Regions from separate parts of the Streptomyces sp. AM25 genome, predicted to be linked through region 2. Evidence: riboswitches for the same ligand, from Rfam matches in the RefSeq annotation. Region 2 holds a riboswitch; each other region holds the start of a gene.
What was found. A riboswitch is a leader RNA that binds a small molecule or an ion and turns the genes downstream of it on or off. The one in region 2 is predicted to bind cobalamin.

Region 1 (10,049 bases), on a different contig from region 2:
CCGCGCCCGAGAGCACCACGGTGGTCGGCCGCTCCGGTGACCGGCCCGTGACCAGCCGGCCGTAGAGGAAGGACGCCAGTGCACAGGCCTCCCGGCCGGTCATGCCGCGGGCGGTCCCGGCGTCCGGAGCCGCCGCGAGGAACCGTCCGTCGCGCAGCCCGATGACGTACCCGTTCTCCGCGCACGGAACCGCCACCAGCAGACAGCCCGGATGACGGTGCAGCAGCCGCCGGGCCCGCCGCACCGCCGCCCCGGTGCCGGGTGCCGGACGGCTGCAGTGCAGCACGTCGGCGCAGTCCGCCCAGGGCCCGTCCCGCCGGGCGTCCGGGTCCGCGCACCAGTGCACGTCACCTTCCCGGCGGCGCCCCGGCGGGTGCGCGGCCGTGCCCGCCGTCACGGCCGCCGCCCGGTGCGGAGCGCCGGAGAGGGCTCCAGCGGCGGCGGGGTCGCGGCGGGGCGGGTGACCGGCGCGTAGGCGGGCCGGCCCAGGCCGAGCAGGCGGTACATCAGCGCGCGCATGAGCCGGTCGAAGCGGCCGGGCTCGGAGGTGAGCAGCGCCGCGACCCGCTCGTACTCGTGCCGCCGGTACTCCGCTGCGGCGTAGCGCAGTTGCGGCTCCAGCGGGTGGAGGGGCGAGAGGGCGGGGGCCGCCAGGGCGAGCGCGGCGGCGGGGGAGGACGGGCTGACCTCCCGCTCCGGGAAGCGCGCCAGCAGGATGGGCGCGTCGGTCACGGTGGCGTAGGAGGTGAGCGAGCCGTGGTCGCCGATGACGGCGTCGGCGGCGACCAGGAGCGCCTGCCAGTCCGTCTCCGGCGGCACCAGCGTCACCCCGCGCCTCCGGCAGCTCTCCAGCCAGGTGCGGACCTGCCAGTCCCCGTGCCCGGCCCACACGTTGGGGTGGATGAGGACGGCCACCCGGTAGCGCTCGGGGGCCAGTTCGCCGATCAGTCGCGGCAGCAGGGCGTCGAAGCGGCCGAAGGACGAGGAGCGGCCCCAGGTGGTGGTCACCGCCACCAGCTGCTGCCGCGGTCCGAGCCCCAGCGCCCTGCGGTACCGCGCGCGGTGCGGAAGGCTGGCGACGATCCGGTCGTGGCAGGGATCCCCGACGATCTCCGCCACGGGGGCGGCCTCGGGGCACCAGCGCGTCAGCTCCGCCAGGTCCCGTTCGTGGGCGAGGGCTATGGCCGCCGGGACGACCCGGCCGCCCCGGGTCAGGTACGGGCGGCTGAGCATGCCCGTCGGACGCTCGGCGGGCGGCGCCGTCGTACCGTCGCGCACCAGCTTGATGTGCCCGGCGCCGTGGGACAGCCGGACGACCGGGGCGCGGAGCCTGTCGATCCCCCGCGACCCCGCGGCCAGCGCCAGGTCGAACTCGGTCCGCACCGCCTCCCTCCAGGGCAGCACGGGCACCCCCAGGCCCTGCAGATACCCGACGGCGCCCTCGCCGAGCGCGTGCGGGGCCACCGTGAAGACCACCTGGATGCGTAAGTCGCCCTCCAGGAGCGAGAACACGTCGTGCAGCCGCTGCCCGTAGGTGACCGTGTGCACGACGACCAGGACCCGTTTCCGGCCCGGCAGCGTGAGCCACCGGTCCGCCGGGTCCGCCTGCGCTTGCGTGTGTCCGCGAGAAGCAGACATGACACCCTCCCCCATGAATCCCGGCGCGCCCGGCGCGGTTCCCCGCGCCCGCGCGCCTGCTTCGTGTGAGGGCGGGAATCCCCGCGCGGTGTGGCGGAATCCTTGCAGCCTCCTCGACGCGTCCTTGCCGGCTCCGCCCTCACCCCCGTCCTCAACCCCCGGTTAAGTCCTTCACCTCCTCGTAACCAGGGACGGACTAGTGCTCGCCGCGCATCCCGTGGCACGATGCCCATCGCGGCCGGTCCAGGCTTAACTGGCCGTGAAAGACGGCAGGACAGCAGGACAGCAGGGCTCGCACGAACGGGGACGGGGCAGATGGCAGTCGGGGGGGAAAGGCCGGACAGGACGGCACGTGAGAAGGGCAGTCCGCTCGCGCAGCGGCTCAACTACCTGTTCGCGAACATGCACCCGCCGGGGGCGCCGTACACCAACGGGCACGTGGCCGAGGAGATCAGCCGCGGGGCCGGGGAGTACGGCGGCGTCTCGCTGACCGAGCAGTACTTGTCGATGCTGCGCAACGGCAAGCGGGCCAACCCCAGCCCGGACGTGCTGCGGGCGCTGGCGAAATTCTTTGCCGTGCCCGTCGGTTACCTGATGGGGGATCTGTCGGCCTCCCAGGCCGCACGGGTCGAGGAGGAAGTCCGCTTCCTCGTCGCCATGAGGGATCAGCGCGTACGGGCGATCGCCCTGCGGTCGGTGGGACTCCCGCCGGAGGTGCAGGACAGCCTGACCACCATCATCTGCCAGTTCCGGCAGCAGATGAACCTCCCCGCCGACCCGCCGGGCACGGGGGGAGGGGAACACCCGTGACCGTCACGGCAGAAGCGCACGAGGAGCGGCTCTTCACGTACTGGCGGCGTACCGAGGACGAGGACGGTGCAGGAGGCATGCGAGTGGGGCGGATACGACGGCGGTGCAAGCAGCTCATCCATGAGCTCGCGCTGCCCGCGTCTGCCGATCTCCAGGGCATGTGCGACGCCGTCGCGCGCCACGTGGGCCGGCCCATCCACCTGGTGCCGATGAGCCTGGACGGGGTGGTCTCCGGCATGACGGCCACCACGGACGACGCGTTCTGGATCGTCTACGAGCAGAAGACCTCCCCCTGGCACCAGGTGCACATCGTGCTGCACGAGATCGGCCACCTGCTCCTGGGCCACGACCAGGACCCGGCCGTCACCGAGGACGCGCTCAAGGTGTGGACCCCGTCCGTCGACGTGGCCACCGCCATGCGGCGCATGGGCCTGACCATGGGCCTCGCCCGCCACCACTGCTACGACAACCTCACCGAGCGCGAGACCGAGATCCTCGGCACCCTGCTGATGGCGCGCGTCGTGCCCCCGCCGCCGGGCCAGGAGGCCCTGCTGGAGGGGCAGGCGGCCGAACTCGCCGCCTCGCTCGGGCCCGCGTTGCAGCACGTGCGGAAGCAGATCCGCGAGACCGGCGGCGGGCCGGCGGAAGGCGGTGCCGGTGTTCTTTGACGCCCTCTACCTGACCTTCAGCGCCGTCACCTGGGCCATCGTCGGCTACAAGGCCCGCGCCTGGTTCCGCGACCGCGGCAACGTCGACCTGGGGCTGACCGCGCTGATGACCGCGGGCGTGCCCGTCGTCTTCCTGTTCTCGGCGCCCAGCGTCTACCGCGCCTTCGACCGGCTGACCGGTGTGGCCAACCTGGCCATGGTGTTCCTCTACTCGGCCGTCGTGCTGTTCGCCTCCGGCGCCACCGTGCTGCTGCTGCGCTGGACCAGCCGCGGCGACGAGGAGGCCCACGCCCGCGCCGCCTCCCGGTCCCGGTTCGCGGTGGCCGTCGTGGCGGTGGCCTGGGCAGCGGCCATTGTGTGCTTTGCGGTCGGACGCCCCGACGCCGTGGAGCATCCGCGCGACTTCAGCACCGCCTACGCGGACGCCCCCGGCGTCGTCGCCTTCCTGGTGCTGTACCTGGCCGTCTTCGGGACGAGCCTCGCCGGACTCGGCTGGCTGTGCCCGCGCTACGCCCGCCGCATCGGCCGCTCCTGGCTCTCCAAGGGGCTGCGGACGCTGGCCGCCGGCTGCTGGCTGGGCCTGCTGTACTGCCTGTGCAAGCTCACCGGCTTCGTGCTCAGCTGGGCCGGCCACGACGTGTACTGGCTCTCCAACGGCGTGGCGCCGATGAGCGCTTCGGTCGCCGCGCTGCTCGTCCTGCTGGGCTTCTCGCTGCCGGCCGTCGGCCCCCGCGTGGCCGCCTGGCGCCGGCTGCGGCGGCTGCAGCCGCTGTGGGAGGAGGTCACCGCCCATGCTCCCGAGGTCACCATCGAGGAGTCCCGCTGGTCGGGCCGCTGGCCGTTCGCCGATCTGGAGTGGCGCGCCAACCGGCGCATGGCCGAGATCCGGGACATCCAGCGCGGCATCCGGCGCCATGTCGAGCCCATGACGCTCGACGTGGCCCGGCGTCGGGCACAGGCCGCCGGGCTGGACGAGCACCGGCTCGCCGCGGCGGTGGAGGCGGCGGCGCTCCGCCGCGGCCTCGCCAACCAGGTCACCGGGCACGTCGCGACGCCCCACGCGGACAGCGTCGTGATGACGGTGAGCGCCGATCCGGCCGAGGAGCACGAGCACTTGGCCCGTGTCGCGGACGTCTACCACGACCCGCTGGTGGACTCCGTGCTCGACGAACTCCGGGAGATCAGCGCGGCACGCCGTCCTTGACGGCGTGAACTGGACGAGGCGGCCCTGGACGGGGGTCAAGGCCGCCTGCGCCGCAGACCCCGCGCCCCGAAAGGGGCGCGGGGCTGCAACATCATGCGGCTCCGCCGCGCGGGCGCGACCAGCCGGACACATAGGGTCAGGTGCCATGCAACCCATCGACGTCGCCCCGCTCATCGAGGACCCCTACGGGACGTACGCGCGGCTCCGCGCAGCGGCCCCCGTACACCGGATCACCGGCACCGACGGCCGCCCCGCCTGGCTGGTGACGCGTTACGAGGACGTCCGCCGGGGCCTCGCCGACCCCCGGCTCTCGCTGGACAAGCGCCATGCCGCGCCCGGCAATTACGCGGGCTTCTCACTGCCCCCGGCCCTGGACGCCAACCTGCTGAACATGGACCCGCCGGACCACACCCGGGTGCGCCGCCTGGTGGCGAAGGCCTTCACCCCGGGCCGGGTCGAGCGGCTCCGGGAGCCGGTGCGGAGGATCGCCGACGACCTCCTGGACGCGGTCGAGGGCGCGGGCCGGGCGGATCTGCTGACCGCCTACGCGGGGCCGCTGCCCATCGCCGTCATCTGCGACCTGCTCGGCGTCCCGCAGGCGGACCGGCCGGACTTCCGGTCCTGGACCGACCGGTTGATGACGCCGGACCCGGAGCGTCCGCACCTGATGAAGGAGGCGATCGGCAGCATGATGCGCTTCCTCACGGACCTGATCGCGGCCAAGCGGGCCGCGCCGGGCGACGACCTGCTCTCGGACATGATCGCGGTGCAGGACGACGGGGACACCCTGTCCGGGGACGAACTGACCTCGCTGGCCTTCCTCATCCTCTTCGCCGGGTACGAGAACACGGTCCATCTCATCGCCAACGCGGTGCTGGCCCTCCTCGATCACCCGGAACTGCTGCAGGAGCTGCGAACGAATCCGGACGGTCTCGGAGCGGCCGTCGAGGAGTTCGCGCGCTGGGAAGGACCCGCGGCGCTGGCCATCCGCCGCTTCCCGCTGGAGGACGTAGAGATCGGCGGGGTGACCGTGCCGGCCGGGGAGACGGTGCTGCTGTCGCTGGCCTCGGCCGACCGCGATCCGCACCACTTTCCCGACCCCGACCGCCTTGACCTGCGGCGGGACCGATCGGGGAGCCTGGCGCTGGGCCATGGCATCCACTACTGCCTGGGCGCTCCGCTGGCCCGGATGGAGACGGAGACGGCGCTGGCGGCGCTGCTGGAGCGCTTCGGGACGCTGGAACTCGACGTTCCGAGGGAACAGCTGAGGTGGCGTCCGGCCGTCCGGGCGCGTGGCCTGATTTCGCTCCCCGTTCGCTGGTAATCGACAAAGCGAACAGGTTTTTGGTGCATACCCCATCCTTGATGAGGTAGAACTGTTCTCGAGCCCGCCCGGTGTGCATCCCCCGTCGCACCGGGCGGGCCTTCGCGCACCGGACCGTACGCCGGTCCGTCAGGCGCTTCCCGGCGGGAACTTGAGCAGGGCCACCGCCGCCGCCATCTGGATCGCCACCGAGGCCACGGCCTTGTGCGTGGGCAGGTGGTGCTGACCGCGGATCAGCAGCGTGGCGATCACGCAGCCGAAGACCGCGGTGACGGAGGCGGCCGCCCGCACCGGCACGGAGTCCACCGGCAGCCAGGTGTTGAGGAACAGGCGCGGCAGGTCCGTCGCCCAGAAGACGACGGCGAACAGGCCGGTGGTCGGCGCGAACCTGCCGTTGCCGCCCAGGCGCCGCGCGATGGCGTGGGTGACGGCGCCGAGGAACAGGGTGGCCACCAGCGTCACCCCGGAGGCGATGGCCATGGCCTCCAGGGCGAGGACGGGACTCACGCCCCACTGGACCCAGAAGGAGTCCTTGCCCAGCGTCCCCAGCGCCCCGCACAGCAGGCTGAGGAACATGGCCGCCCCCCAGACGCTCCGGTCCCGGGCCTCGTCGAGCACGTCGACGGGCCGGTAACAGAGCCCGAATATCAGCCGGTGCCAGAGCAGCCGGCGTGGCGAGGCGGCAGGGGGGCTGGAGGCGGGAGCGGAGGTCACGGGCATGGGTGCCGTTTTATCACCGTTCGGCCACGAAGCCGCTGTCGGGCCGGACAAAGGTGATCAAGGCGGGCGGCCGCGGGGCCGGCCGCCGTCAGGCGGACGCGGGTTCGGTGCTGCCGGGGTCGTCCTCGGGTTCGCCGCTCGCGGCGACGGGGTGGAGGTACTCCTCGCTGATCTCCCGCGGCCCGAACGGCCACACCTTCTCGTACGCCGACCACAGCACGAACGCCACGCAGCCCGCCGCGACCCACACCAGCGACCACTCGATGGGGTGCCGCCCCGGGGAACTGCGGTCCGCGTAGCCGTAGATGACGATCCAGCCCGCCGCCGCGACCACGCTGGGCAGCGGGTAGAGCCACATCCGGTACGGCCGCCGCAGGCCCGGCTGGCGGTGCCGCAGCACGGTGGCGGCCAGCACCTGGGACAGTGCCTGGACGATCACCATGACGGTGGTCAGCAGCTGGATCAGCGTGTTGAGGTCGGTGTGACGCCCGATCAGGAAGCCGATCGCGCCGATGACCCCCATCGTCACCAGCGGCAGCACCGGGAAGCGGTGCCGCGGGTGCAGGGTGCCGAAGGGGCGGAAGAAGACCTTCTCCCGCGCGGCGTCGTAGGGCACCCGGGAGCCGCCCAGCAGCCCCGTGAAGACCGAGGCGAAGGCGGTGACGAGGATCAGCACGGTGACGACGTCCGCGGCGCGCCTGCCCCACGTCCGCTCCAGCACCGCCGAGGCCACGGAGGAGCCGGCCGTGGAGTTCGGGTCCAGCATCTCGTGCCAGTCGACGACCCCGAGGGTGCCGATCTGCAGCAGCAGATAGACCGCCATGATGCCGAAGATGGACCAGACGATGGCACGCGGCAGGGTGCGCCCGGGGTTCTTGATCTCGGCGCCCATGTACGCGGCCGTGTTGTAGCCGCCGTAGTCGTAGATGCCGATCGTCAGGCCCGCGGCGAAGCCCAGCCAGAAGTGGTTGGTCGTCACGGCGAAGGCGTGGGCGGGGTAGGTGAAGGCGAGGTGGGGGCTGAAGTGGGTGAAGGCCGCGATGATGACGAGGATGATGGAGGCGAGCATCACCCCCCACAGCACGGCGGTGATCCGCGCGATGTTCTCCACCCGCCGCCACAGCAGCGCGACGACCACCGCGAGGAACACCAGCCCGGTGACGTCCCCTTGGGTCTGCGTCATCCCGGGCCACAGGTAACCGAGGTACTGCACGAAGCCGATGACGCCCGTGGCCATCGCGAGCGGGATGAAGAGCATCGCCGTCCAGACGAACAGGAACGGCATCAGCTTGCCGGTGCGGTACTGGTAGGCCTGCCGCAGATACACGTAACTGCCGCCCGCGCCCGGCAGGGAGGCCCCCAGCTCGGCCCAGATCAGCCCGTCGGCGAGGGCCAGCACGGCGCCCGCGACGAAGCCGATGACGGCCTGCGGGCCGCCGAAGGCCGTGACCATGAGCGGAATGGTGACGAAGGGCCCTATCCCGCACATCTGGCTCATGTTGATGGCCGTCGCCTGGAACAGCCCGATGCGGCGCTCGAAGCCGGGCTCCGGTACGCCGGGTTTGCGGTCTCTGTCTTCTGCTGCCATGGCGGTCAGCCCTCTCTCGTCGCCCACTGCTGCACTCGTAGCACCGGCCTGCGTGACCGTCCATCACATGCGGACCCCGGCACAGAAGTGTCGGTACCCGTTCCGCTGCATGGGCATGGCAATTGCCACATCTTTGCCTCCGCCTGAGGTCAGGGCGTTAGGGTGGCCCGGCCGTGGTGTTCGGGAAGACCGGTGGCGGGCCTTTGTGGCCCCATTCCGGAGCGGCCCTCGCCACTGTGATCGGGGAGCTTCCGCCCTTTTCCGTACGTCCCTTGCGGGGCGCGCGGTGCCACTGGCCGCATCCGGCGGCCGGGAAGGCAGGGGCGGGCGCGTACGGACCCGTAAGCCAGGAGACCGGCCACGGCATCTCACGAACTGATCCACGAGGTGCTGGAGCGTGACCCGCAGATGACTCTGCCCACCACAGAGACCCCCCGCAGTACACCGCCGTCCTTCCAATGGCGCCGCCAGGACACCGTGCGCACCGCCGGCCTGCTGGCCGTCCTAGCCGCACTGCACGTCATAGCCTTCGGCGTGCTCCTCCTGCTCGTCGTCCCCAACCACTACACCGTGGGTTCCAAGGTCTACGGCGTCGGGCTCGGCATCACCGCCTACACCCTCGGCATGCGGCACGCGTTCGACGCGGACCACATCGCCGCCATCGACAACACCACCCGCAAGCTGATGGCGGACGGCAAGCGTCCGGTCTCGGTCGGGTTCTGGTTCGCGCTCGGCCACTCCAGCGTGGTCGTCATCATGGCCGCCCTGGTCGCCGGGGGCACGCACCTGGCCGGGACGCTGATGAACGAGAACTCCACCACCCACCAGACGCTCGGTGTCGTCGGCACCACCGTCTCCGGCGGCTTCCTCTACCTCATCGCCGCCCTCAACCTCGTCGCCCTCGCAGGCATCCTGCGCATCTTCCGCGCCATGCGCGAGGGCCGCTACGACGAGGCCGAGCTGGAACAGCAACTGGACTCGCGCGGCTTCATGAACCGCATCCTCGGCCGCTTCACGCGCTCCATCACCCGCCCCGGCCAGATGTACCCGCTGGGCTTCCTCTTCGGCCTCGGCTTCGACACCGCCACCGAGGTCACCCTGATGGTGATGGCGGGCAGCGGCGCCGCCGCCGGCCTGCCCTGGTACGCCATCGTGTGCCTGCCGCTGCTGTTCGCGGCCGGCATGAGCCTGTTCGACACGCTCGACGGCACGTTCATGAACTTCGCCTACCAGTGGGCGTTCTCCAACCCCGTCCGCAAGGTCTACTACAACCTCACCATCACCGGACTGTCGATCGCCGTCGCCTTCCTCATCGGCACCATCGAACTCGTCGGCGTCCTGCACGAGAAGCTCGACCTGAACGACGCGGTCACGGGCTGGATCTCGGGTCTCGACCTCGACAACGTCGGTTTCGTCATCGTCGGCCTGTTCGTGGTGGTGTGGGCCATCGCCCTCGCGTACTGGCGCTTCGGCAAGGTCGAACAGCGCTGGGCGGCGCGGAGTACGGGTCTTACGGACCTGTGACGGAGCGCCCCTGAACGGTGCGCGGCCGGTGAAGTGCCTCTAGCGTCGGGGCCATGCGTGTACTCGTCACCGGAGGCGCGGGCTTCATCGGCTCGCACATCGTCAGTGCCCTCACCGCCCGTGGGCACGAGCCCGTCGTCATGGACACCGGGCTCGTGCCCACGGACGACGTCCGCGATCCCGGGGCCGTGGCACGGGCCTTGAAGGGCATCGACGCCGTGTGCCACCAGGCCGCGATGGTCGGCCTCGGCAAGGACTTCGCGGACGCGCCCGCGTACGTGGCCCGCAACGACCTCGGCACGGCGGTGCTGCTGGCCGGCATGCACGCGGCGGGCGTACGGACCCTGGTGCTCGCCGGGTCGATGGTCGTCTACGGCGAGGGCCGCTACGAGTGCCCCGCCCACGGCCCGGTCCGCCCCGGCCCGCGGGACCCCCGGGCCCTGGAGGCGGGCCGCTTCGAGCCGCCGTGCCCGCGCTGCGGGCGGGAGTTGGCCCCGGGCCTCGTGGACGAGGACGCGCCGCTGGACCCGCGCAACGTGTACGCGGCGACCAAGGTCGCCCAGGAACACCTGG
Region 2 (10,049 bases):
GTCACCAGCGGGCCGACCGCGGTCGCCGGGTCGAGGGGGTCGCCGACCGGCAGGGCGGAGGCGGCAGCGGCCAGGCGTTCGGCGAGTTCGGCGTAGTGGAGGCGCGGGGCGAGGATGCGCGTCTGGGCCACGCAGGCCTGGCCGTTGTTCATCCAGGCGCTGGGCACGATGCCAGCGACGGCCGCGTCCAGGTCGGCGTCCGGCAGGACGATGGCGGCGGACTTGCCGCCCAGTTCGAGCGTGACGCGGGTCAGGTTGCGCGCGGCGACCTCCATGACCCGCTTGCCCGCCGCGACCGACCCGGTGAAGGCCACCTTGTCGACGCCGGGGTGCCCGACGAGGTACTCGCCGGTCTCCCGCCCGGCGGGGAGGACCGACAGCACGCCCTCCGGCAGCCCGGCCTCGGCGGCGATCTCCGCGAGGAGGTACGCGTCCAGCGGGGTCTCGGGCGACGGCTTGAGGATCACCGAGCAGCCGGCCAGCAGGGCGGGCGCCAGCTTCGTGGCCGCGGTGAACTGCGGCACGTTCCAGGGCACCACGGCCGCCACGACGCCGACCGGCTCGCGCCGCACGAGCAGCGGGCCGAGCGCGCCGGGCCGGCGCTCCTCGTAGGGGAAGCCGCGGGCGACGGAGACGGCGCAGTCCCAGACCATCACCGCGCCGAGCGCCTGCGCGAGGACGCCCCAGGAGTAGGGGGAGCCGTTCTGCGCGGAGATGACGCGGGCGAACTCCTCGTGCCGGGCGGCGATCGCGTCCTTGATACGGGTGACGACGGCGATCCGCTCGTCCGGCGGCAGGCCCGCCCAGACCCCGGAGTCGAAGGCGGTGCGGGCCGCGGCCACGGCCCGGTCCACGTCCGCGGGCGCGGCGTGCGGCACGCGCCCGATAACCTCCTCGGTGTGCGGCGAGACGACGTCGAGCACGGCGTCCGTCGCCGGGGCGGCCATGGTGCCGCCGATGAAGAGCTGTCCGTGCTCGACGATTCCGGTCATCTGTGAGCCCCTTCACGTCCGATGCATCTGACGTTCCATCAGATGGGGATAGCAGCTCCCCGTGGCACGGGCAATGGACGGGCCACGTGTGTGCGGTACGTAACCGCCCCGCCACGCATGCGAGCGTCCGGTTAAGGTGTCCGGGACAACTTCATCCCACCTCGGAACGGGGGAAGCCGGTGCGAATCCGGCGCTGACCCGCAACCGTGAGCAGGGCCCGGACCCTGCGAGCCGGAGCACCCGTACCGAGGCGGAACAGGCTCACCCGTCGAGGTATGCGGGGCCGGGCCGGTGCCCCGCGCTCCGCCGCGGCGGCCGCCGCGCGGCTGCGTACGTCCTCCCGAACAGACGGGTACAGACACGTACAGACACCGAGAGGCACCGACCCCCATGGCCCCCTCCTTCGCCGTCCACGCGCGCCGCGGCGCCACGGCCCTGGCCACCGCCGCCGTGCTGGGCGCCGCCGCAGCGCCCGCGGCCTTCGCCGACGGCTCCCCGTCCCCGGCGGCCCCGGGGCTGTACGGCGCCAAGGACCCCAAGTTCGACGGTGTCTTCCGGCAGTCGCTCGCCTTCGTCGCCCAGCACGCGACGGGCGTCTCCCCGGCCCCCGCGGCCGTGGACTGGCTGGCGGGCCAGCAGTGCTCCGACGGCGGCTTCGCCGGCTTCCGGGCCGACACCGGCAAGGCCTGCGACCCCAAGGCCGGCGAGTTCACGGACGCGACCTCCGCCGCCGTGCAGGGCCTGACCGCCGTGGGCGGCCGGGACGCGGCCGTGCAGAAGGGCCTCGGCTGGCTCAAGGAGCACCAGAACGAGGACGGCGGCTGGGGCATGACCCCCGGCGCCGCCAGCGATGCCAACTCCACCTCCATCGCGGTCGGCGCCTTCGCCGCCGCCGGCCAGGACCCGGCGAAGGCCGCGGCCAAGGGCGGCAGGAGCCCGTACGACGCGCTGCTGTCGTTCCAGCTCGGCTGCGACAAGAAGGAGGACGAGCGCGGCGCGTTCGCCTACATGCCGCAGAAGGGCGAGCTGCAGGCCAACGACCTCGCCTCGACCGCCGCCGCCCTGGCCGCCCTCGGCAAGGGCTTCGGGGCCGGTGCGCCGGAGAAGGGCGACAAGCCCGCCAAGCCGCTGGACTGCGCGGGCGACGACAGCGCGAAGCCCAAGGACGCGGCCGCGGCGGCCGACGCCGTCGCCGGGTACCTGGCCAAGAAGCTGGACGCGAACGGCGGGCAGCTGAAGTCCTCGATGCCGGGCGCCCCGGAGGGCCCCGACTTCGGCGCCACCGCCGACGCCGTCATCGCCCTCGCCGCGGGCGGGCACCGCGAGGCGGCCGGCAAGCCGCTGACGTGGCTGCAGTCCAAGGACAGCAAGACCGCCGAGTGGGCCGCGGGCGACCCGGGCCGGCTCGCCAAGCTGATCCTCGCCGCACACACCGCGGGCGCCGACCCGCGCTCCTTCGGCGGCACGGACCTGGTGCAGCAGCTGGGCGCCACGGGCCCGAAGGCGGAGCAGCCGGCGGCGAAGGAGGAGAAGAAGGACGGCGGCAGCGACTCGAACCGCTGGTGGATCCTCGGCGCCGCCTTCATCGCCAGCGTCGGTGTCGGCATCCTCCTCAGCGGCCGCATGAAGAAGAAGCAGTAATGCGCAAGGTGTGTGCGCTGCTGGCCGCCGGGATGCTCGCCGTGCTCGGCGCGGCGCCCGCGCAGGCGGCCGGCTACCGCTACTGGTCGTTCTGGCAGGCGGCGGACGGCGGCAAGGACTGGACGTACGCCACGCAGGGCCCGGCCACCGCACGCCCCGGCGACGGGGAGACGATCGGCTTCCGCTTCGCCGTCAGCGAGGACTCCGCACAGGCGGCGAAGCCGCGGGGCGCGGCCGACTTCGCGGCGGTGTGCGGATCCACGGCGGCGAAGGACGGCAGCAAGCGGGTGGCCGTCGTCCTCGACTTCGGCACGGCCGCGGACGCCCCCGCGGGCGCCACCCCGCCGGCCGCGCGCAGCGCGTGCGCCCAGGTCGGTTCGGATGCCAGTGCCGGCGAGGCGCTGGCCGCGGTGGCGAAGCCGCTGCGCTACAACTCCTCGGCGCTGCTGTGCGCGATCGCCGGGTACCCGGAGTCGGGCTGCGGCGAGCAGGTGAGCGGCGGAAGCAGGACGTCCGCAGCGCCGGAGAAGAAGAAGGACGACGGCGGACCCTCCGCCGGACTGGTCGCGGGCATCGCGGCCGTGGCCGTCCTCGGCGCAGCCGCCGCCTGGCAGGCCCGCCGCCGGCGCGGGTGAGGAACAGACGGCGCGGATGAGGAACAGCGGCGCACTGCACGCCGGCGCATGGTGGATCTGGGCCCTGGGGCTGGCGGCCGCGGCATCGCGGACGACCAACCCCCTGCTCCTCGGCCTGCTCGTCGGCGTCGCGGGCTATGTGGTGGCGGCCCGGCGGACGGACGCGCCCTGGGCGCGCTCGTACGGGGCGTTCCTCAAGCTCGGGCTGGCCGTCATCGGCATCCGCCTGGTCTTCGCGGTGGTCCTGGGCTCGCCGATCCCCGGTACGCACACGGTGCTCACGCTCCCCGAGGTCCCGCTGCCGGACTGGGCGCGCGGGGTGCGCATCGGGGGGCGGGTGACCGCGGAGGGCCTGGTGTTCTCCCTGTACGACGGGCTGAAGCTGGCCGCCCTGCTGGTCTGCGTCGGGGCGGCGAACGCCCTCGCCAACCCGGCCCGGCTGCTGAAGTCCCTGCCCGGCGCGCTGTACGAGGCCGGGGTGGCGGTCGTGGTCGCGATGACGTTCGCGCCGAACCTGGTCTCGGACGTGGCCCGGCTCCGCGCCGCCCGGCGCCTGCGGGGCCGCCCGGACCGGGGCCCGAAGGCGCTGTTGCAGGTGGGGGTGCCGGTGTTGGAGGGCGCGCTGGAACGGTCGGTGGCCATGGCGGCGGCGATGGACGCGCGCGGCTACGGACGCACGGCCCGAGTGCCGCGCTCCGTACGGCACTTGACGAATGTCCTGACGCTCGGCGGCCTGACCGGAGTGTGCGCCGGCACGTACGGACTGCTGGCGGACGAGGGCGCCGGGTACGGCGTCCCCGTCCTCCTGCTCGGCCTGGCCGCTGCGCTCGGCGGTCTGGTGCTGGGCGGCCGCCGCTCGGTACGGACCCGGTACCGGCCGGACGTGTGGGGACTGCGGGCGTGGCTGGTGTCGGGGTCGGGGGTGGCGGTCGCGGCGCTGATGGCCCTGGCGCCGGAGGGCCCGCTGCACCCGGGCGTCGTCCCGCTGACGGCACCGGTGCTGCCGCTGGGGGCGGCGGGGGCGGTGCTGATCGGGTTGCTGCCTGCGTTCGTCACCCCGCCCGCCCGTCCCGATTCCCGGCGACGTCCTGACGCTTCGAAGGAGGCACCGCAGTGATCCGGTTCGAGAACGTGACCGTCACCTACGACGGCGCCGCCGAGCCCGCCCTCCGCGACGTCGGTCTCACCGTCCCCGAGGGTGAGTTGTGCCTGCTGGTCGGCCCCTCCGGCACCGGCAAGTCCACGCTCCTCGGCACCGTCAGCGGCCTCGTCCCGCACTTCACCGGCGGCACCCTCCGCGGCCGGGTCACCGTCGCGGGACGCGACACCCGCACGCACCGCCCCCGTGAACTCGCCGACGTCGTCGGCACCGTGGGCCAGGACCCGCTCGCGCACTTCGTCACCGACACCGTCGAGGACGAACTCGCCTACGGCATGGAGTCCCTCGGCCTCCCCCCGCACACCATGCGCCGCCGCGTCGAGGAGACCCTGGACCTGCTCGGGCTCGCCGTCCTGCGCGACCGGCCCATCGCCACCCTCTCCGGCGGGCAGCAACAGCGCGTCGCCATCGGCTCGGTGCTGACCACGCACCCGCAGGTGCTGGTCCTGGACGAGCCCACCTCCGCCCTGGACCCGGCGGCCGCCGAAGAGGTGCTGGCCGTGCTGCAGCGCCTGGTGCACGACCTCGGCACCACCGTGCTGATGGCCGAACACCGCCTGGAGCGCGTCGTCCAGTACGCGGACCGGCTGATCCTGCTGCCCGCCCCCGGCGCGGCCCCCGTCTGCGGCACCCCGGCCGAGGTCATGGCGGTCTCGCCCGTGCAGCCGCCGGTGGTCGCCCTGGGCCGGCTCGCCGGGTGGTCCCCGCTGCCCCTCTCCGTCCGCGACGCCCGCCGCCGCGCGGCCCCGCTGCGCGAGCGCCTGGCCGACGCGGTGCCGGAACCCGGGCCCGTGTCCGTACCCCCGCAGCCGCGCCGGACGGGCCTGTTCCGCAAGGCGCCCCGCACCACCGCGCCGCCGCCCGCCGCCGAGGCGTCCGGACTCGCCGTCCGCCACGGCCGCGTCGACGCGCTGCGCGACATCGGCCTGACCGTCCGGGCCGGCGAGACCGTCGCCCTCATGGGCCGCAACGGCGCCGGCAAGTCCACGCTCCTGCGCACCCTCGTCGGCATGCACGAACCCGCCCGCGGCACGGTGCGCGTCGGCGACGCCGTACCGCACCGCACGAGCCCGCGCCGGCTCCTGAAGCGCGTCGGCCTCGTCCCGCAGGACCCGCGCGACCTGCTCTACGCGGACACGGTGGCCGCGGAGTGCGCCGCCGCCGACCAGGACGCGGCCGCGGCCCCCGGCACCTGCCGGGAGCTGGTCTCCGAGCTGCTGCCGGACATATCCGACGCCACCCACCCCCGCGACCTCTCCGAGGGCCAGCGCCTCGCGCTCGCCCTGGCGGTGGTGCTCGCGGCCCGTCCCCCGCTCCTCCTGCTGGACGAGCCCACGCGCGGCCTCGACTACGCGGCCAAGGCCCGCCTGGTGGAGATCCTGCGGGCCCGCGCCGCCGAGGGCCACGCCATCGTGCTGGCCACGCACGACGTGGAGTTGGCGGCGGAACTGGCGCACCGCGTCCTGATCCTCGCCGAGGGCGAGATCGTGGCGGACGGCCCGACCGCGGAGGTCGTGGTCTCGTCCCCGTCCTTCGCCCCCCAGGTGTCGAAGATCCTGGCACCGCAGCCGTGGCTGACGGTGCGTCAGGTCCGCGATGCGATGGGGGTGACCGCATGAGTCCGGGCACCCCGAACCGGGGCTCCGGCCGTCGGCTTCGGCCGGTTCGGCACCGCCGGACTGCGCCGTCGTGGTTGCTCGCCATTGCGGGGGGAAGAAGGGGAGCGGCTCCCCCTTCACTCCCGCCGCAACGGCGCTCAGCCCCCGCGCCGCAGCCGGGGGTCCCCCCGGCGGTAGCCGGGGGAGGTGCCGAACCGGCCGACCGCCAAGCGCGAGCGATCCGGCTCGGGGCACGATCGGTGGCCGCACTGATCCTGGTGTCCGCCATCGGCGTAGCCGCCTTCGCCTGGCCACTGGTGGCCGCCCCCACCTCGGGCCTGGCGCATTCCAGCGACGCGCCCTGGCTGTTCGCCGCCCTCCTCCCCCTCCTCCTCGCCGTCGTGGTGGCGACGATCGCCGACTCCGGCCTGGACGCCAAGGCCATCGCCATGCTCGGCGTCCTCGCCGCGGCCGGCGCCGCGCTGCGCCCGCTCGGGGCCGGCACGGCCGGCATCGAGCCGATGTTCTTCCTGATGGTGCTCTCCGGCCGCGTCCTCGGCCCCGGCTTCGGGTTCGTCCTCGGCTCCCTCTCCATGTTCGCGTCGGCCCTGCTGACCGGCGGGGTCGGCCCGTGGATGCCGTTCCAGATGCTGGCCATGGGGTGGGTGTCCATGGGCGCGGGCCTGCTGCCCGGGCCCGACCGGCTGCGCGGGCGGCGGGAGTCGGCGATGCTGGCCGCGTACGGGGCGGTCGCGTCCGTCCTCTACGGCACGGTCATGAACCTCCAGGGCTGGCCCTACATCGGCTCCCTGGCCTCCGGGGTGTCCTTCGTCCCCGGCGACCCGCTCCCCGACAACCTGGCGCGCTTCGTGGCGTACTGCCTGGCCACGTCCCTCGGCTGGGACCTGCCGCGCGCGCTCGTCACGGTGACGGCGACGCTCGCGCTCGGCCCGGTCGTCCTCAGGGCCCTGCGCCGGGCGACCCGGCGGGCCGCGTTCGAGGCGCCGGCCGCCTTCACCGAATGAGAACCGTCACAGCCGCTGAATGATCGTCCCCGTCGCGAGCGCGCCGCCCGCGCACATCGCGATGAGGGCGAACTCCTTGTCCGTACGTTCCAGTTCGTGCAGCGCCGTGGTGATCAGCCGGGCGCCGGTCGCGCCGACCGGGTGGCCGAGGGCGATGGCGCCCCCGTTGACGTTGACCTTCTCCAGGTCCTGCTCGAAGACGTGCGTCCAGGAGAGCACCACCGACGCGAACGCCTCGTTGATCTCCACGAGGTCGATGTCGCGCAGCGACATCCCCGCCTTGCCCAGCACGGCCCGCGTCGCGTCGACCGGCCCGTCGAGGTGGAAGTGCGGGTCGGCGCCGACCAGCGCCTGCGCGACGATCCGGGCCCGGGGGCGCAGCCGCAGGGCGCGGGCCATGCGTTTGGACGCCCATAACAGGGCGCAGGCGCCGTCGGATATCTGCGAGGTGTTGCCCGCGGTGTGGACGGCGGTGGGCATGACGGGCTTGAGCCCGGCGAGCGCCTCCACGCTGGTGTCGCGCAGCCCTTCGTCCCGGTCGACGAGGCGCCACATGCCCTGCCCGGCGTGCTGCTCCTCCTCCGTGGTGGGCACCTGGACCGCGTAGGTCTCCCGCTTGAAACGTTCCTCCGCCCAGGCGCGGGCGGCCCGTTGCTGGGAGAGCAGGCCGAGGGCGTCGACGCGCTCGCGGGTCAGGCCGCGCTTGCGGGCGATGCGCTCGGCGGCCTCGAACTGGTTGGGCAGGTCCACGTTCCACTCGTCGGGGAAGGGCTTTCCGGGCCCGTGCCGGGAGCCGCTGCCCAGCGGCACGCGGGACATGGCCTCGACGCCGCAGGAGAGGCCGATGTCGACGACCCCGCTCGCGATCATGTTGGCGACGAGGTGGCTCGCCTGCTGGGAGGAGCCGCACTGGCAGTCGACGGTGGTGGCCGCGGTCTCGTAGGGCAGCCCCATGGCGAGCCAGGCGGTGCGGGCGGGGTTCATGGACTGTTCGCCGGCGTGGGTGACGGTGCCGCCGACGATCTGCTCGACGCAGTCGGGCTGGATGCCGGTGCGTGCGAGGACCTCACGGTAGGTCTCCCCCAGCAGGTAGGCGGGGTGGAGGTTGGCGAGCGCCCCTCCGCGCTTGCCGATGGGGGTGCGTACGGCTTCGACGATGACGGGTTCCGCGGCCATGACTCGCCCTCTCCTCGTGTCCGCGGGCTTCCCGGTGCCCACGGCAGCAGAAGTAGTACGTGTTCTCGTCTTTTCGTCCCGCTCGCAGTCTTATGACTGCTACCCCCGGTACGCAAGGGTCGCGCATCCCTCCCAGGTGCAACAGACGGCGTCACCTCCCTTGCCGCCCCCGGGGCCCGTCAGTACGGTCTCGGCACGCTATTTCTGACGTCTCGTCAGATCATGAGGTGACCCAGGATGGACTGCCCAGCGCTGCCCGACGGATTCGACTTCACCGACCCCGACCTCTACCAGCAGCGCGTCCCGCTCCCGGAGTTCGCCCGGCTGCGGCGGACCGCTCCGGTGTGGTGGAACACCCAGCCGCACGGCCTCGCGGGCTTCGGGGACGACGGCTACTGGGTGGTGACCCGGCACGCGGACGTCCGGGAGGTCTCCACCCGGCCCGAGGACTTCTCCTCCGCCCGCAACACCTCCGTCATCCGCTTCCACCCCAGCATCACGCCGCAGGCGATCGACGGACAGAAGCTGATGATGCTCAACATGGACCCGCCCGAGCACACCCGCGTCCGGCAGATCGTGCAGCGCGGCTTCACCCCGCGGGCGATCCGCGCCCTGGAGGCGGCCCTGCGGGAGCGGGCCCGCGCCATCGTGGCGGCGGCCCGCGAGCGCGGCAGCGGGAACTTCGTCACCGACATCGCCTGCGAACTGCCCCTGCAGGCCATCGCCGAGCTCATCGGCGTCCCCCAGCACGACCGGGCGAAGATCTTCGACTGGTCGAACCGGATGATCGGCTACGACGACCCCGAACTCGCCGTCACCGAGGAGACCGGCACCCTCGCCGCCATGGAGCTGATCTCCTACGCGATGGACCTGGCCGGCGCGCGCGCCGCCCGCCCCGCCCGGGACATCGTCAGCCGGCTGGTGGCCGCGGAGGACGAGGGCAGCCTCGGCTCCGACGAGTTCGGCTTCTTCGTCCTGATGCTGGCCGTCGCCGGCAACGAGACCACCCGCAACGCCATCAGCCACGGGATGCACGCCTTCCTCACCCACCCCGGCCAGTGGGAGCTCTACCGGCGCGAACGCCCCGCGACCACGGCCGAGGAGATCGTGCGCTGGGCCACCCCGGTCGTCTCCTTCCAGCGCACGGCGACGCACGACGTGCGGCTGGGGGACGTGACCGTCCGGGAGGGACAGCGGGTCGGCCTCTTCTACGCCTCCGCCAACCACGACCCCGAGGTCTTCGACCGTCCCGAGGTCTTCGACATCACCCGCGACCCCAACTTCCACCTGGGCTTCGGCGGCGGGGGCCCGCACTTCTGCCTCGGCAAGTCGCTGGCGGTGCTGGAGATCGACCTGGTCTTCCGCGCGATAGCCGACGCGGTGCCGGGCATCCGCGCGGCGGGGGAGCCGCGGCGGCTGCGCTCGGCATGGCTGAACGGGATCAAGGAACTGCGGGTGGTGTACGGGCCATGACGACCATGCGGTGATCAACTCCCTTGATCTGGACCATACCTGACCCCTTGTCAGGCCGATAAGGGCGGACTTACCCTCGGGTACACCTTCCGGGGCGGCACCTTTGCGCGTGCGACCGCGCACCCCATGACCGCCAACCCCACACCGTCCGAGGGGGATCCACCATGAAGGACGATCAAGGAAGACCGGTGACCGGCAAGGTCAGGTGGCGCAGGTTCGCCGTCCTGGCCGTGCCCGGATTCGCCGTCACGGCCGCACTGGCCGTCGCCCTCGCCGACGGTGCCCTGGCGGCCTCGTTCGCGGTCTCCGGGCAGGAGTTCAAGATCCGCGCCCAGAGCATGGAGGGCGAC
Region 3 (10,049 bases), on a different contig from region 2:
ACCGGTCGTCGTGGTGAGGCGGCCCCCGGTGCCGGAGGGTGTGCCCGTGGCCACTGACGTGGCCGGGGCGGTTGCGTGGCTGTGCCGCCCCGGCACCACGGCGCCCCGTAAGGGGCGCGGGGAACTGCGCGACAAGCCCCTACCGGCCTGCAGTTGAGGCACTGCCCCTGGGGTTCCGGGGCGTAGCCCCGGGGACGTCGGCCGTGGGCCGTCGTGGTTGCTCGCGCAGTTCCCCGCGCCCCTTACGGGGCGCCGTGGTGCCGGGGCGACGAAGATCCGCCGGTCGCGCCCACGCGGCGGAGCCGCATGGTGTCACAGCCCCGCGCCCCTTACGGGGCGCAGCCCCGACTTACCCCTCCGGGTACCGCCTCGGGGTCCACACGATTTCCTCGCCGGAGGCGCGCCGCACCGCCCGCGTCTGCGTCGAGCCCACGATGAGGATCGTCCGCATGTCGACCTCCTCCGGCACCAGTTCGCCGAGGCGGACGATCCGTACGCTCTCCTCCGGGCCGCCCACGTCGCGCCCGAGGACCACCGGGGTCTCGGGCGCCCGGTGCTCCAGGAGGACGTCCCGCGCCTTGCCCACCTGCCAGGTGCGGCTGCGCGAACCGGGGTTGTACAGCGCCAGCACCAGGTCCGCTGCCGCCGCCGCGCGCAGGCGTTCCGCGACGACCTCCCACGGCTTGAGGCGGTCGGACAGCGAGACGACCGCGTAGTCGTGACCCAGCGGGGCGCCCGCGCGGGACGCCGCCGCGTGGGCGGCCGTCATGCCGGGGACCACCCGCACCGGCACCTCGCGGTACGGGCCCTCCGAGGCGACCTCCAGCACCGCGGTGGCCATGGCGAAGACCCCGGGGTCGCCGGACGAGACGACGGCGACCCGGCGGCCCTGCCGGGCCAGGTCCAGGGCGAACTCGGCGCGTTCGGACTCCACCTTGTTGTCCGAGGCGTGCCGCTGCTGCCCCGGGCGCACCGGCACCCGGTCCAGGTAGGTCGTGTAGCCGACCAGGTCCTCCGCGGCCGCCAGCGCGCCCCGCGCCTCGGGCGTCAGCCACAGCGGCCCCGCCGGGCCGAGCCCGACGACCGTGACCTCGCCCCGGCCCTCCGCAACGGGCTCGGCGCCCTCCCCCATAGCCTGAACGGCATGGGAGGTACCCCCATGGCTCGGCAGCACCGCCACCGAGAAGTACGGCACGGACCCGGGGTCCACGTCCGCAACGCGGCCCGTGCGCTCCCCGCTCATCGTGGCGCGCTCGACGTACCGTGCCTCCGCCAGGCGGCCCGAGCGCTCCAGCGCGCCCTTCACCGCGGGGAAGGTGCGGCCGAGCTTCATGACCACGGCCGAGTCGGTGGCGGCCAGGCGGGCCGTCAGCTCCTCCTCGGGCAGGGTGCCCGGAAGGATCGTCAGCACCTCCTCGCCCTCCACCAGCGGCTCGCCGAGCCGGGCCGCGGCCGCGCTCACCGAGGTGACGCCGGGGACGACCTCGGTCGGGTAGCGGTGGGCCAGCCGCTTGTGCATGTGCATGTACGAGCTGTAGAAGAGCGGGTCGCCCTCGGCGAGCACGGCCACGGTGCGCCCGGCGTCCAGGTGCGCGGCCAGCCGGGCGGCGGCCTCCTCGTAGAACTCCTCCATCGCGCCCCGGTAGCCGCCCGGGTGGTCGGTCGTCTCCGTGGTGACGGGGTAGACGAGCCGCTCCTCGATGTGGTCGGGGCGCAGGTGGCGTTCGGCGATGGTGCGCGCGATGGAGCGGCCGTGCCGGGCGCTGTGGTAGGCGACGACGTCGGCGGCGGCGACGACCTCCACCGCCCGTACGGTCATCAGGGACGGGTCGCCGGGGCCGAGGCCCACTCCGTAGAGCCGTCCGGACTTGTGCTCGCTCACTCTTCCTCGCTCGCTATCGCATTGATCGCGGCCGCGGCCATGGCACTGCCGCCGCGCCGCCCCCGCACCACCAGGTACTCCAGCCCCAACCGGTTGCTCGCCAGCGCCTCCTTGGACTCGGCGGCACCGATGAAGCCGACCGGTATGCCGAGCACGGCCGCCGGGCGCGGTGCGCCCTCCGCGACCATCTCCAGCAGGCGGAACAGCGCGGTCGGCGCGTTGCCGACGGCCACCACCGCGCCGTCCAGCCTGTCGCGCCAGAGTTCCAGGGCCGCGGCGCTGCGCGTGGTGCCCATGCGCCGGGCCAGTTCGGGCACCGACGGGTCGGCGAGGGTGCACAGCACCTCGTTGTCCGCGGGCAGCCGCTTGCGGGTGACGCCGCTGGCGACCATGTTGGCGTCGCACAGGACGGGCGCACCCGCGCGCAGCGCCTCGCGGGCGCGGGCCACGGCCTGCGGGGACCAGGCCAGGTCGCGGACGAGATCGGTCATCCCGCACGCGTGGATCATGCGCACGGCCACCTTGCCGACGTCCGGCGGCAGTCCGCCGAGGTCGGCCTCGGCGCGGATGGTGGCGAAGGACTGGCGGTAGATGGACGCGCCGTCCTTGTCGTAGTCGAACACTGTGCCCTCGTCGCCCTCGTCGTTCATCGTGTGGTGGTACGGGCCGCCGCCACCGCGCCGGCCAGGTCTGCTGACGGCACCGTCACCGGTGCCGTCTCCGTCGCCCCGTCGCGTATCGCGATGCGGTAGCCGTCGCCCGTCGCCAGGACGTCCACCCACCAGCCGCTGTCGGCGGGGTGGCCGCAACGGCGTTCGCACCCCGACCAGTACACGGGCAGGGGCTGCCCGGGGGCGGACCGCGCGAGGCAGGCCGCCGCGTCCGCCCGTACGTCCGCACGGGACTTGGCGCAGCCGGGGCGGCCGGCGCACGCGCCCGCGCGGTGCCAGGCGGATTCGGGGGAGGTGACGAGTCCCGCCTCCGCGAGGGCCGTCAGGCGGGCGGGGGCCTCGTCGGCGGGGAGGCCGGGGACGACGATGCCGCGCCACGGGGTCACGCGCAGCTCGCCGGAACCGGCCGTTGCGCACAGCAGCCGCCACTGGCCGGTGTTCAGACGGCCGAGCGGGGCCGTGACCGACAGCGCGGTCCGGCCGCCGGGGCCGGGGACGAGTCCGGGGGGCGTGGGGGTGCCCGTCCGCGGAGCCCTCTCGGCCGACTCGGCGGCGATGCCCTCGGCGGCGAGCTGTTGCCCCAACACGTCCAGGCGCGGCCGCTGTCCGGCGGGGAGTTCGGCGACCCGCCAGGCGGTGCTGCCGTTGCGACGCCGCTCGCTCAGGAACCACTCGGCCGCGAGCACGGCCGCGCGCGGGGCGTGCGCAGCGGGGATGCGCAGGCAGGAGCCGGCCGCCGCGTAGGAGAGCAGGGCGTGTCCGTCGTCCGTTGCGATCAATGTCACATCGGGGACGAGGGCGGCGATATCGCCGCGGCCGTCGTCCAGGCCGAAGAGGAAACGTCCGGAAAGCTCAGTGATGTTCGGGTTCGCGCAGAGGAGCCGGTCCAGTTCGCGGGCCCAGGCCTGGACGTCGGCGGGAGCCGGGCCGTCGAGGCCGCAGAGCGGGGACGCCGCCACGTTCCGTACGCGGTCGTGCTGTTCGGAGGGCAGCAGGCCGGCCTCGCGGAGGCGGTTGCCGAGTTCACTGCCGCAGGTGGCGGGCAGGGCGCGGAGCTGGACGTTGCCGCGGGAGGTGAGGTCGAGGTGTCCGTCGCCCAACTCGTCGGCCAGGTCGGCCATTACCGATGCCTGACGGGCCGTCAGGAGGCCGCCCGGCAGCCGGATGCGCGCCAGCGCGCCGTCGTCCGCGGTGTGCAGTCGGAGTGCACCGGGGCAGCGGTCGCCGCCGGTGCGGACAGGGGGGTCGGTGGGGGCGGGCATGGCGGCGAGCATACCCACGGTGGGGGGTGCTGCCGGGCCCGTCGGCCGACTGCGGGTCGGTGGAGGCCGGTCGCGCCCACGCGGCGGAGCCGCATATCGAAACTGTCTCGCGCCCCTTCGGGGCGCCCCTCCGCCCCCGCTAGTATGACCACGCCAGAGACGGCGACAGGGGAGGAAGCCGGTGTGATTCCGGCACGGTCCCGCCACTGTGAGCGCGGCGGTGAGACGCCGGGCGAGTCAGGAACTCCCGCCGTCCTCACGACCACCCGGGGCGCGGACCCCGAGGAAGGGCCAGCCGCAGCATGCGCATCCTTCTCCTGTCGACGTCCGACACCGACCTGCTCAGCGCCCGCGCGGCCGGCGGCCCGGTCCCGTACCGGCTCGCCAACCCCGCCCGGCTCGCGCTCGAAGAGCTGCCCGTGCTGCTGGAGGACACCGACCTCGTCGTCGTACGGCTCCTCGGCGGCGTCCGCGCCTGGCAGGAAGGGCTGGACCTGCTGCTCGCGGGGGAGCGGCCCGTCGTCGTCCTCACCGGTGAACAGGCGCCCGACGCCCAGCTGATGGAGCACTCGACCGTGCCCATCGGCATCGCCGCCGAGGCCCACGCCTACCTCGCCCACGGCGGGCCCGCCAACCTCGACCAGCTGGCGCGGTTCCTCTCCGACACCGTGCTGCTCACCGGCCACGGGTTCGAACCGCCCGCCCCCGCCCCGTCCTGGGGCGAGCTCGAGCGCACCCCGCGCGCGGACAACCCCGGCGGCCCGCTCGTCGCCGTGCTCTACTACCGCGCCCACCACATGAGCGGCAACACCGCCTTCGTCGACGCCCTCTGCGGTGCCGTCGAGGACGCGGGCGGCCGGGCGCTGCCGCTGTACGTCGCCTCGCTGCGCGCCCCCGAGACCGAACTCGTCGACGCCCTGCGCGCTGCCGACGTCGTCGTCACCACCGTGCTCGCCGCCGGCGGCACCCGGCCCGCCGAGGCCTCGGCGGGCGGCGACGACGAGTCCTGGGACGCGGGTGCGCTCGCCTCCCTGGACGTGCCGATCCTGCAGGCCCTGTGCCTCACCGGCCCGCGCAGCGCGTGGGAGGAGAACGACGAGGGGCTCTCCCCGCTCGACTCCGCGACCCAGGTCGCCGTGCCGGAGTTCGACGGGCGCATCATCACCGTCCCGTTCTCCTTCAAGGAGGTCGACGAGGACGGCCTGCCCGCCTACGTCGCCGACCCCGAGCGCGCCGCCCGCGTCGCCGGCATCGCCGTACGCCACGCCCGCCTGCGCCACATCCCGGCAGCCGAGAAGCGGATCGCCCTCGTGCTCTCCGCCTACCCCACCAAGCACTCCCGCATCGGCAACGCCGTCGGCCTCGACACCCCCGCCAGCGCCGTCGCCCTGCTGCGCCGACTCCGCGCGGAGGGCTACGACTTCGGCGACGAAGAGGTCCCGGGCCTCGCGTCCGGCGACGGTGACGAGCTCATCTACGCCCTCATCGAGGCCGGCGGCCACGACCAGGACTGGCTCACCGAGGAACAGCTCGCCCGCAACCCCGTCCGCATCCCGGCCGCCGACTACAAGCGCTGGTACGCCCAGCTCCCGGCCGAACTGCGCGAGGCCGTCGAGGAGCACTGGGGGCCCGCGCCCGGCGAGATGTTCCTCGACCGCAGCCGCAACCCCGAGGGCGACATCGTGCTGGCCGCCCTGCGCCGCGGCAACCTGCTGATCCTCATCCAGCCGCCGCGCGGCTTCGGCGAGAACCCCATCGCCATCTACCACGATCCCGATCTGCCGCCCTCGCACCACTACCTGGCCGCCTACCGCTGGATCGCGGCCTCCCGCGAGGACGGCGGCTTCGGCGCCGACGCGATGGTGCACCTCGGCAAGCACGGCAACCTGGAGTGGCTGCCCGGCAAGAACGCCGGCCTGTCCGCCGCCTGCGGCCCCGACGCCGCCCTCGGCGACCTGCCGCTCGTCTACCCCTTCCTCGTCAACGACCCGGGCGAGGGCACCCAGGCCAAGCGCCGCGCCCACGCCACGCTCGTCGACCACCTCGTGCCGCCCATGGCCCGCGCCGAGTCCTACGGCGACATCGCGCGCCTGGAGCAACTCCTCGACGAGTACGCCCAGATCTCGTCCATGGACCCGGCCAAGCTCCCGGCCATCCGCGCCCAGATCTGGACCCTGATCCAGGCCGCCCGGCTCGACCACGACCTCGGCATGGAGGAGCGTCCCGGGGACGACGGCTTCGACGACTTCCTGCTGCACGTCGACGGCTGGCTGTGCGAGGTCAAGGACGCCCAGATCCGCGACGGCCTGCATGTGCTGGGCAACGCCCCGGCCGGCGCCGACCGAGTGAACCTGGTCCTGTCGATCCTGCGCGCCCGCCAGATCTGGGGCGGCACGGCGGCCCTGCCGGGCCTGCGCGAGGCGCTCGGTCTCGACGAGTCCGCGGCGACGCGGACGACGGCGGACGAGGCGGAGGAGAAGGCCCGCGCCCTGGTGGAGGCCATGGAGGCCGCCGGCTGGGACCCGGCGGCCGTGCCCACCGAGCACGGCGAACAGGTCGCCGCCGTCCTGGACTTCGCGGCGCGCGAGGTCGTCCCCCGCCTGGCCGCGACGACGGACGAGCTCGGCAACGCCGTAAGGGCGCTGGACGGCCGCTTCGTTCCCGCAGGCCCCTCCGGCTCCCCCCTGCGCGGCCTGGTCAACGTGCTGCCCACCGGCCGCAACTTCTACTCCGTCGACCCCAAGGCCGTCCCCAGCCGCCTCGCCTGGGAGACCGGACAGGCCCTCGCCGACTCCCTGGTGGAGCGCTACCGCACCGACAACGGCGACTGGCCGACGTCGGTCGGCCTGTCCCTGTGGGGGACGAGCGCCATGCGTACCGCCGGCGACGACGTCGCCGAGGCCCTCGCCCTGCTGGGCGTCCGGCCGGTCTGGGACGACGCCTCGCGCCGCGTGACGGGCCTGGAGCCCATCGAACCAGAGGAGTTGGGCCGCCCCCGCATCGACGTCACCCTCCGCATCAGCGGCTTCTTCCGCGACGCCTTCCCGCACGTCATCGGCCTGCTCGACGACGCGGTGCGGCTGGCCGCCTCGCTGGACGAGCCCGACGGGCAGAACTTCGTCCGCGCCCACGCCCGGGCCGACCTCGCCGAGCACGGCGACGAACGCCGCGCCACCACAAGGATCTTCGGCTCCCGGCCGGGCACCTACGGCGCCGGACTGCTCCAGCTCATCGACAGCCGCGACTGGCGCACCGACGCCGACCTCGCCGAGGTCTACACGACCTGGGGCGGCTACGCCTACGGCCGCGGCCTCGAAGGCCGCCCGGCCCGCGCGGAGATGGAGAGCGCGTACAAGCGCATCGCGGTCGCCGCCAAGAACACCGACACGCGCGAGCACGACATCGCCGACTCCGACGACTACTTCCAGTACCACGGCGGCATGGTGGCCACCGTCAAGGCGCTCAGGGGCACCGCCCCCGAGGCCTACATCGGCGACTCCACCCGCCCGGAGACGGTCCGCACCCGCACCCTCGTCGAGGAGACCTCCCGCGTCTTCCGCGCCCGCGTGGTCAACCCCCGCTGGATCGAGGCCATGCGCCGCCACGGCTACAAGGGCGCCTTCGAACTCGCCGCCACCGTGGACTACCTGTTCGGCTACGACGCCACCACCGGCGTCGTCCCCGACTGGATGTACGACAAGCTAGCCCAGACATACGTCCTCGACCCGGAGAACCGAGCCTTCCTCCAGGAGGCCAACCCCTGGGCCCTGCACGGCATCGCGGAGCGGTTGCTGGAGGCGGAGAGCCGGGGGATGTGGGCCAAGCCGGACCCGCAGACCCTCGCGGGTCTGCGGGAGGCGTTCCTGGAGACGGAGGGGGACCTGGAGGGCGGGGAGTAGCTGGCGGGTCCGTTGCGGCTGGTCGCGCAGTTCCCCGCGCCCCTTACGAGGCGTGGGGAACTGCGCGAGCAACCGCGACGAGCCTGCAGTCGACGCACTCCGGGGTGCTGCGCCGGCACCGGGCCGGAGCAAGGCGAAGGGCACCGCAACACCCGTGCACGGTGCCGACGTCGCCGTCGTGGTGACCAACGGGGGCCTCACGCGCGACGCGAGGGAGTGGGGCGACCGGTACGGCGTCCACTGGATCGACCGCGAACGGCTGCGGGCCTGGGCCGAGCACGGCAGTTCCCTGCAGGAAGTACTGGGGGGCGCACACCCGTTTTGAGCCCGCCCGCCGACCGCCCCTAGGATCCTCGGATGATCATCACAAGACGGCTCGCGGCGGGCGCGTGTGCCCTGCTCGCCGCCCTGGCCGGGGGCGTGGTGCCGGCACACGCCGCCGACGGGCCCCCGAAGGACTCCCCGAAGGTCGAGCTGGTCCTCGACGTCAGCGGCTCGATGAGCACGCGCGACATCGACGGCGGTTCCCGCATGTCCGCCGCGCAGCAGGCGTTCGACGACGTCATCGACGCGCTGCCGGACGGCGTGCGGCTCGGCATCCGCACCCTCGGCGCCACCTACCCCGGTGACGACAAGGAGATCGGCTGCAAGGACAGCAAGCAGCTCTACCCCGTCGGCAAGGTGGACAAGACCGACGCCAAGACGGCCGTCGCCACCCTGCGCCCGACCGGCTGGACGCCGATCAGCCTCGCACTGCGCGGTGCCGACCAGGACCTCGGCACCGACGGCGGCACCCGCCGCGTCGTCCTCATCACCGACGGCGAGGATACCTGCGGCCAGCCCGACCCCTGCGAGGTGGCCCGCGAACTGGCCGCCAAGGGAACCCACTTGACCGTGGACACCCTCGGCCTGGCCCACGACGACAAGACCCGCGAGCAGCTGACCTGCATCGCCGAGGCCACCGGCGGCACGTACACCACCGTGCGGCACCGCAAGGAGCTCACCGGCCGCGTCAAGCAGCTCGTGAAACGGTCCGAAACCCCTGCCGAGACCGTCAAGCCCGTCCAGGGCGCCAACGCGTGCGCCACCGCGCCCGAGCTCGGTGCCGGTGTCTTCACCGACCGCGAGCAGTTCGCCGAGCACCGCTGGTACCGCGTCAAGATGAAGCCCGGTCAGGAGCTGCGGGCCTCGGTCAGCGTGGCCGCGGACCGGCAGGTCGACCGGGACTACGGCGTCCTGCTGAGAGCCGTGGGCGAGAACGGGCAGGAGCTCGTCCGGGGCAACGACGCCGGCAGCGGCCGCACCGACGTCATGGCCACGGGTCTGCGCTACGCGACCGGCAAGGCGAAGAAGAACGATGGCCAGAAGGCCGAGTCGGTCTGCCTGGAGGTCTCCAACTCCTTCTCCGCACCGCCCTCCGTCAAGCGCGACCCGGGCCTGCCCGTCGAACTCGCCGTGGATCTGGTGAAGTCCCCCGACAACCCCTCCGACCTGGCCGCCTTCGGCCTGGGCCGGGGCTGGATCCTGCTGGCCGTGCTCGGCGTGACCGGCCTGCTCGCCGGCCTGCTGTGGGGCTGGCTGGCCCGCTGGCGCGTCGCGGTGTGGAGGGAGAACTGATGAACCGGCAGATCTTCGAGCGGACGCGGCGCACCGTGGCCGCGGCGCTGCTCGCCGGAGCGGCGCTGTGCGCGGCGGCCCCGGCCGCCGTCGCCGACGACAGTGCACCGTCCGAGGCCGGTACGTCCTTCCGTACCGCCACGCCCGTCAAGCCGGGCGAGCAGGCCGCGGCACAGGGCTCCACCGGCGACTACCTCTACTGGCAGTTCCCCGCGGGGGCCGGCCAGCAGGTCACGGCCACCGCGACGGTGACCCTGCCGGAGGCGTCCGTGCGCAGCGGGCCGGCCACCTGGCAGATCGACCTCTTCGACGGACTGCGCCGCCGCCAGGCCTGCGCCTCCGGCGAGCCGTCGAAGCACGTCTCGCGGACGGATGCCACGGTGACCCTCACCTGCACCCTGCGGACGGTGCGGCCGTGGGCCGAGCGCTGGTCCGACGACCCGCTGCCCGGCGCCTACTACCTGCGGCTCACCGTCACGGACGCGCCCGCCACCGACCTCGGCACGCCCGTGCACGCCGAGGTCAAGGCGACCGCGAAGGACGCCGGGGGAGCCCAGGCCGGGGGCGGCGAGCTGGGCGCGCCCCTGCACGCCGTGGCCGTGGCCGAGCCCGACGGCGGCTGGAACGGCAGCTGGTGGTCGGACCGCTGGGCGTGGACCGTGGGCGGTGCCGTCCTCGCCGCCCTCGCGGCCGTGGGCGGCTACACGCTGACGCGTCA

Region 1: linked by a shared signal. The riboswitch ahead of nicT (Nickel transporter NicT) and the one ahead of ACLHRZ_RS13700 (SCO2321 family membrane protein) in region 2 are both predicted to bind cobalamin.
Region 3: linked by a shared signal. The riboswitch ahead of cobN (cobaltochelatase subunit CobN) and the one ahead of ACLHRZ_RS13700 (SCO2321 family membrane protein) in region 2 are both predicted to bind cobalamin.

What each region holds. Positions count from the first base shown of each region.
Region 1 is NZ_JBKIWN010000003.1:215,179-225,227, forward strand. It holds gene ACLHRZ_RS04955 (hypothetical protein) at 1-397, opposite strand, end outside; gene ACLHRZ_RS04960 (hypothetical protein) at 394-1,638, opposite strand; gene ACLHRZ_RS04965 (helix-turn-helix domain-containing protein) at 1,954-2,448, shown strand; gene ACLHRZ_RS04970 (hypothetical protein) at 2,532-3,116, shown strand; gene ACLHRZ_RS04975 (MAB_1171c family putative transporter) at 3,106-4,320, shown strand; gene ACLHRZ_RS04980 (cytochrome P450 family protein) at 4,466-5,644, shown strand; gene ACLHRZ_RS04985 (YIP1 family protein) at 5,774-6,364, opposite strand; gene ACLHRZ_RS04990 (APC family permease) at 6,453-7,952, opposite strand; cobalamin riboswitch at 8,110-8,329, shown strand; gene nicT (Nickel transporter NicT) at 8,361-9,476, shown strand; gene ACLHRZ_RS05000 (NAD-dependent epimerase/dehydratase family protein) at 9,530-10,049, shown strand, end outside.
Region 2 is NZ_JBKIWN010000009.1:210,412-220,460, reverse strand. It holds gene ACLHRZ_RS13705 (aldehyde dehydrogenase) at 1-992, opposite strand, end outside; cobalamin riboswitch at 1,110-1,256, shown strand; gene ACLHRZ_RS13700 (SCO2321 family membrane protein) at 1,383-2,633, shown strand; gene ACLHRZ_RS13695 (SCO2322 family protein) at 2,633-3,268, shown strand; gene ACLHRZ_RS13690 (CbiQ family ECF transporter T component) at 3,285-4,385, shown strand; gene ACLHRZ_RS13685 (ABC transporter ATP-binding protein) at 4,382-6,046, shown strand; gene ACLHRZ_RS13680 (ECF transporter S component) at 6,265-7,050, shown strand; gene ACLHRZ_RS13675 (steroid 3-ketoacyl-CoA thiolase) at 7,057-8,226, opposite strand; gene ACLHRZ_RS13670 (cytochrome P450) at 8,464-9,699, shown strand; gene ACLHRZ_RS13665 (DUF6230 family protein) at 9,864-10,049, shown strand, end outside.
Region 3 is NZ_JBKIWN010000003.1:193,599-203,647, forward strand. It holds gene ACLHRZ_RS04885 (cobalt-precorrin-6A reductase) at 1-157, shown strand, start outside; gene ACLHRZ_RS04890 (precorrin-2 C(20)-methyltransferase) at 350-1,882, opposite strand; gene ACLHRZ_RS04895 (precorrin-8X methylmutase) at 1,879-2,532, opposite strand; gene cobG (precorrin-3B synthase) at 2,529-3,815, opposite strand; cobalamin riboswitch at 3,959-4,083, shown strand; gene cobN (cobaltochelatase subunit CobN) at 4,118-7,714, shown strand; partial or broken gene ACLHRZ_RS04910 (restriction endonuclease) at 7,851-8,039, shown strand; gene ACLHRZ_RS04915 (VWA domain-containing protein) at 8,072-9,331, shown strand; gene ACLHRZ_RS04920 (hypothetical protein) at 9,331-10,049, shown strand, end outside.